DNA from 2 places in the Paenibacillus sp. J22P90 genome. Region 2 is predicted to be linked to the other one. Evidence: a T-box and tRNA genes for the amino acid it is inferred to sense, from the RefSeq annotation. Region 2 holds a T-box; the other holds one or more tRNA genes.
The links. A T-box is a leader RNA that pairs with one kind of tRNA and senses whether it is charged. The one in region 2 lies ahead of leuS (leucine--tRNA ligase), so its partner is inferred to be a tRNA-Leu.
Positions count from the first base shown of each region.

Region 1: it encodes a tRNA-Leu, which carries the amino acid that the T-box ahead of leuS (leucine--tRNA ligase) is inferred to sense. The anticodon was not compared.

Region 1 is NZ_JCAUAY010000003.1:184,255-187,672, reverse strand. Features, by position in the region: gene AC58UX_RS11175 (methyl-accepting chemotaxis protein) at 1-1,260, shown strand, start outside; tRNA gene AC58UX_RS11170 (tRNA-Glu) at 1,421-1,492, shown strand; tRNA gene AC58UX_RS11165 (tRNA-Leu) at 1,508-1,589, shown strand; gene AC58UX_RS11160 (glycoside hydrolase family 88 protein) at 1,758-2,933, opposite strand; gene AC58UX_RS11155 (carbohydrate ABC transporter permease) at 3,046-3,418, opposite strand, start outside.
Region 2 is NZ_JCAUAY010000005.1:10,557-13,974, forward strand. Features, by position in the region: gene AC58UX_RS17390 (CvfB family protein) at 1-609, shown strand, start outside; gene AC58UX_RS17395 (class I SAM-dependent DNA methyltransferase) at 611-1,372, shown strand; T-box leader at 1,446-1,688, shown strand; gene leuS (leucine--tRNA ligase) at 1,769-3,418, shown strand, end outside.

The DNA of each region.
Region 1 (3,418 bases), on a different contig from region 2:
CAAGCAACGTTTGATAAAGGACGAGAAGGTCTGAATGCGATTGGAGAAATTCTAGACGCTTATGCCCACCAGAGCATTGTTTCTATCGAGGAGCAAAATAGTAAATCAGCACAAGGGGTCTATATTGGCGTTGTGGTTGTTATCCTCCTTTTGGCAGGAGCTGGCGTGTTTGTGATCCGGAGAATCATGCTGATGGTTCATAGGATTTTGACGATCACGAGTAAAGTTTCTGCAGGGGATTTGCGTCACGATCCACTGACGACTTACTCCCATGATGAGTTAGGTCAGATTTCAGCATCGGTCGATGATATGGTTGCGAAAATGAAGGGATTAATCGGCACGATCGCGCATAATACGCAATTCGTGCACGATGCTTCCGTGGAGCTTTCGGACAGCTCCAAAGAGTCTGCTCATGCTGCTGAGCATGTGGCTACGAATATTCAAGAGATGACACAAGAAGTCGAAGTGCAGGCGAGAAGCAGTGAAGAGACGAGCCGAGCTATCGAGGAGATGGCGATTGGCATTCAACGCGTCGCAGAGAACTCAAGTGTCATGGCGGATCACTCCTCGCTGACCTCCCAGCACGCAACACTCGGGAATGAGCTGCTATCGAAGCTTCAGCATCAAATTGTGAATATGCTTAGCTCGGTCGAGCAGTTATCGATGACGGTGCAGTCGTTAACACGTAAATCAGATGAGATCGGGCAGATTGCAGCGAGCATCACGAGCTTCGCTAACCAGACGAACCTGCTATCGCTTAACGCTTCGATTGAGGCGGCTAGAGCGGGGGAGCATGGCAAAGGGTTTAATGTTGTTGCCCAAGAAATTCGCAAATTAGCTTCACAATCTATTGAATCCGCTGACGGCATCAATCAGCTCATTCACGAGACGAGAGTTGAGATTGCAAGTGTATCTGACTCGATGAATGCGACGAAGCAAGAGGCGAGTGCAGGCTCACAAATGATGCTGGAAGTGAATCAAAGCTTCAAGACGATCATGCAATCCGTGACGCACATCGTTACACAAATTCACGAGACTTCCGCAATTACACAGCAAATGTCGGCTAGCTCGGAAGAAATTTCGGCAACGATGGACCAGTCAGCGGCAAGCTCATCCCACATCCTTACGAGATCTCAAACCGTGGCTGCGGCAACGGAGGAGCAGTTGGCTATGATGCAGAACATCGCTGCTGCTTCGGAGCAGCTGAAGTCGGTCGTACATACCTTGAACGAATCTGTGTCCTATTTCAAAATCAAATAGAAGGTCACCAAGGGGAGTTCTCATGGTATTCGTAACGGGAACAGGGGACTCCTTGCTAGCTAGCTTTTGTTTTCATGAATTAGACTTGTCAAAGTAAGCAGAATCCTTTATAATAACACTTGTCGTCCTAACGGGCTGAAATGTTCAATGACGATGTTATGGCCCGTTGGTCAAGTGGTTAAGACACCTCCCTTTCACGGAGGTAACAGGGGTTCGAGTCCCCTACGGGTCATTGTTTTTCTCTCTCGCGGTCGTGGTGGAACGGCAGACACACCATCTTGAGGGGGTGGCGCTCACAAGGCGTGAGGGTTCAAATCCCTCCGACCGCATCCCAGTTTCACAAGGAAGAACCCTTGATTCTCAAGGGTTCTTTTGTTTTTTTAGATGGAAAGAATTCGTTAGTACAGCTTCATAATACTTCTTGTTGACGAACTGTTGACTAAATATTTAATCGCTGAGGTGAGTGCTCGGTAGAGGTCAGAGTCAAGTCGCCTGCATTACTTTAAAGTCCACAATTTAGGGTTAATGCCTACTGTTTTCATAAGAAGTTCCAGATAATAATAGTCTCCCCATATTGTATAGCTGTTCATGACCCCTAATTTGGGATCTCTTACATAGCAATTTTGCAAAATCCCCTCTACCGATGGATCCATAGCTTTTGAATAGTTGGTTCTCAAGGATTCCAGAATTTTGTATGCAGAAGTTTCATAGAATCGGGCTTTTTCGGCTTCAGGCTCCAAGGTTGCTATATCAAGCATTCCGGCAGCAGCGATAGCTGCGGCTGAAGCATCCTTCACTGCATCCGTAAAGTCGGGAAGCTTGAAATCCCAATAAGGGATTAAATCTTGCGGCAAGTTGGCCAGGTAATAATCGGCAAGGTTTTCTGCAGCTGTTAAGTACTTACCTAAGCCAGTATGCTCATAGGAAAGGGCAAAACCGTAGATTCCCCAGGCCTGACCTCTTGACCAAGCTGACTCGTCCGCGTAGCCTCCTTCATTAAAACCAGCGATTGGTTCACCGGTATTGGGATTGAAATCATAGGTATGGTATGTTGAATAATCCTGGCGTATACAATATTGATAGGTGGTAGCTGCATGTCCTTCTGCAGCCTTGAGAAATTTATCTTGCCCTGATATTTCCGAAGCACAGTAGAGTAGAGGTAGATTCATCATACAATCCATGATGAGCTTTCCCTTACGATCATCCTCCTCCAATCTTCCCCATGCGCGTATGAATTTCCCTAAGGGATTATATCTTTTTAGAAGCTCCTCCCCGGCTTCAACGGCCATTACCTTGGCCTCTTCGTTTCCTGTGAGCTTATACAGTGCAGTAGCATATAGCTGATACAAAAAGCCCAGATCATGGTCTTTATAGCCGGTTTCAAGTCTTTGACGGAATACAGGCATATAATTTAATAGATAATCAATGTATTTCTTATCCTCTGTATACACATAGGCAAGTAGTACCATCCCTGTCCAAAAAGAACCAGTCCAATTTCCGTCTAAATTGAGTAAATCCGAATAATTTCCAGTGGCTGTTTTATGAGGAAACTTGTTTTGAAATGTATGTATATTGGTATCAATTTTATGAATAATGGCTTCAATTTCTGCCGTAATAACATTTTTTTCTGGGATAACCTCTTTGAATTTCATTTTCGTTTTTTCCTCTTTCATCTGAATTCCTCCACTATAATAAGGTTTGAAACCGTTGCAATTCCGGGAAACAGAGAAGGGAGCCATCGCATGGAACTTTGTGACTTGGCAGCCTTCTCCTGACTGCGGGCCTTTAACCTTTCATCGATCCATCGGATACGCCGGAAATAATGAACCGCTGCAGGAAGAGATAGAGCAGCAGAGTGGGAATGAGGACCGTTACAATGGCAGCTGACATCACAGGCCAATCAGTCGCATTTTCGCTGGAAAAGGAGTTAAGAGCAACGGTGACCGTCCGCAGAGAGGTCTTCGGCATAAACAAATACGGATTCAGGAAGTCGTTATAAATAGAAATCGTCTTCAGAATAATGACCGTCGCGATGCCGGGCATCATCTGAGGCAGAATGACTGACCAGTAAATGCGGAAGTAGGACGCTCCGTCAATCTTCGCGCTCTCGTCCATATGCTTCGGGATTTTCTCCAGGAACTGAAGGAAAATATAAATG
Region 2 (3,418 bases):
CGACATTTACTCCTACCTTACCGACATGTACCTGAGCTTGAAGAGCTTCGTCCACAAGTTGGTGACAAAGTGTTCGCAACGCTTGCGCATGATCGACAAGGCCGATTAATTGCGAAGCTGGCGCTGGAGGATGACTTGGCTCCATTATGCGTTCGTGCACCGTCAAGTTGGACAAATAAATGGGTTAAAGCACGTGTGTATCGCCCACTTCAAATGGGTACTTTCGTGATTTGTGAAGCGGGTGTCCTTGGATTTGGCATTATTGGACTCATCATTCCGCAAGAGCGTACACGCTTACTGCGTGTAGGTGAACTTGTTGATGTTCGGATTGCTTTTGTACGTGAAGAAGATGGACGAGTTAATTTATCGATGAGGCTTCCAAAGGAAAAAGGACGCGATGAAGATTCAGAGCGCATTCTAGAGGTGCTCCGAGGACGTCCGGGGAACGCCATGCCATTTTCGGATAAAACGCAGGCAGATATCATTAAGGATAAATTCGGCTTAAGCAAGGCAGCCTTCAAACGTGCCTTAGGAAAGCTAATGAAAGATGGGCTCATCTATCAAGAAGCAGATTGGACCTATCTGAAACAAGAGGAGACGCAAGGCTGAGATGAGTTACGAAAAGTTCGCCTATACGTACGATCGTTTGATGAACAGCATGCCTTATGCAGACTGGCTGCGGTTCGTAAAGGAAAGCTTTGAACGCTTTGACGTAAAGCCAAGCACGCTTGTTGATTTAGGCTGTGGAACAGGCAATTTGTCCATTCCGTTAGCAGGTGAAGGCTTGCAGGTGACGGGCATCGATCTGTCCGAGGATATGCTGGCCGTTGCTGAGCAGAAGCATAGTGAGCTGCCAAGTCAGCTTCGCGGCGGCACCATTCGTTGGATTTGGCAGGATATACGGGAATGGGAGCTTGGCGAGGAAGTCGACGTTGCCATTTCATTTTGCGACAGTCTCAACTATTTACTAGAAGAAGAGGACATTGTGGACACTTTCCGCCAGACATGGGCGGGACTTAAGCCAGGCGGGTTATTCCTCTTTGATGTACATACGCCAGAACAGTTGTTTACTTATGCGGAGTCTCAACCTTTTTTTCTAAATGAAGATGACGTTGCGTACATTTGGACAAGTGAGTTAGATGAAGAACGCGTTCAGATTGAACATGATTTAACGATTTTCGTCAAAGACAGCGGCACAAGCGATACTTTCCGCCGCATTGATGAAACGCATGAACAAAGAGCCTATCCCTTGCAGTGGCTGGAACAGATGCTGATTGAGGTAGGATTTCGTGAGGTACATCAAGCGGCTGACTTTACGTGGGAGAAGCCAACTTCGACGACAGAGCGAGCTTTTTTTATAGCGAAAAAATAATTCTGACATCGTGATTATCACTCGCTTGACAGTGCGGCATTATTTTACATATAATCAAAGCTAATCAGTTGTATGGAAAGCTTAGATGAGGAATAGTACCTTGTACAGCATCTCTCAGAGAGTCGGAGCTAGGGTGTGAGCCGGCAGATGTGTGTCTTGAGAACTCGCCTCGGAGCTAGAAGGTGAACCGCCTGATCCTGGATCAGGGCGCTAGCTGGATCGTCTCACCCGCGTTAAGGGGCAGAGTGAACACAGGTGAAGAACGCCTTGTGTTAACTAGGGTGGTACCACGGGAATTATACCTCTCGTCCCTAGCGATATCCGCTAGCGATGTGAGGTTTTTTTGTGCGTATAAACATACATGAGCATAGAGCAACTTGAAGGAGGAAATAAATCATGACACAGGAATTGAAAGAAACCAAAGAGCAACAAGGCTATAATCCGCAAGCGATTGAACCTAAATGGCAAGCATATTGGGATGCAAAGAAAACTTTTAAAGTCTTGGAAAATTCGGATAAGCCGAAATTCTATGCTTTGGATATGTTCCCATACCCATCCGGCGCAGGTTTGCACGTAGGGCATCCGGAAGGCTACACAGCAACAGATATCGTTTCCCGTTTCAAACGGATGAGAGGCTTTAACGTTCTTCATCCAATGGGTTGGGACGCGTTTGGACTTCCAGCAGAGCAGTACGCCCTAGATACAGGGAATGACCCGCGCGAATTTACGAAGAAAAATATCGATACGTTCCGCCGCCAAATTAAGTCGCTTGGTTTTTCCTACGATTGGGATCGTGAGATCAGCACGACGGATCCGGAGTACTACAAATGGACACAATGGATTTTTATCCAGTTGTACAATAAAGGGCTTGCTTACGTCGATGAAGTGCCAGTTAACTGGTGTCCGGCGCTAGGTACAGTGCTTGCGAATGAGGAAGTTATTGACGGCTTGAGTGAGCGTGGTAACCACCCGGTTATTCGTAAACCGATGCGTCAGTGGATTTTGAAAATTACGGAGTATGCGGAGCGTTTGCTTGAGGATCTTGAGGAGCTTGATTGGTCTGAGAGCATCAAGGATATGCAGCGCAACTGGATTGGAAAATCCACAGGAGCTGAAGTTCAATTTGCGATTGAAGGTCATGCTGAGAAAAGCCTAACGGTGTTCACGACTCGTCCAGATACGCTGTTCGGTGCGACATATTGCGTATTAGCGCCTGAGCATGAGCTAGTAGGGCAGATCACAACAGAACCACAAGCAGCTGCGATTAAAGAATATCAAGAGAAAGCTTCGCGCAAAAGTGATTTGGAGCGTACAGATTTGGCGAAAGACAAATCCGGTGTGTTCACAGGGGCTTATGCGATCAATCCAGTGAATGACACGAAAGTGCCAATTTGGATTGCTGATTACGTACTTGGCGGTTACGGTACGGGGGCAATTATGGCGGTTCCAGGTCACGATCAACGCGACTGGGAGTTTGCTAAACAGTTCGATTTGCCAATCATTGAAGTTGTTCAAGGCGGAGATGTTCAGAAGGAAGCTTATGCTGGCGATGGCAAGCATGTGAATTCCGGTCCAATCGATGGATTGAACATCGAGCAAGGCATCAGTCATATGATCGCTTGGTTGGAGCAAAATGGCAAAGGGCGCGGCAAAGTAACTTACCGTTTGAGAGATTGGCTTTTCAGCCGTCAACGTTACTGGGGTGAGCCGATTCCGATTCTTCACCTAGAAGATGGCACGATGAAGCCAGTTCCTGTAGATCAACTGCCATTATTGCTTCCGCAAGTAGATGAAATCAAACCATCCGGTACTGGCGAGTCACCGCTTGCTAACGTATCTGAATGGGTGAATACGATAGACCCAGAAACAGGTATGAAAGCGCGTCGTGAAACGAACACAATGCCGCAATGGGCGGGAAGCTGCTGGTACTACCTGCGTTTCATCGATCCAAAGAATGATCAAGCTTTCTGCTCGGATGAGCTGCAAAAGCAATGGCTTCCTGTGGATCTTTACATTGGTGGAGCAGAGCATGCGGTTCTTCACTTG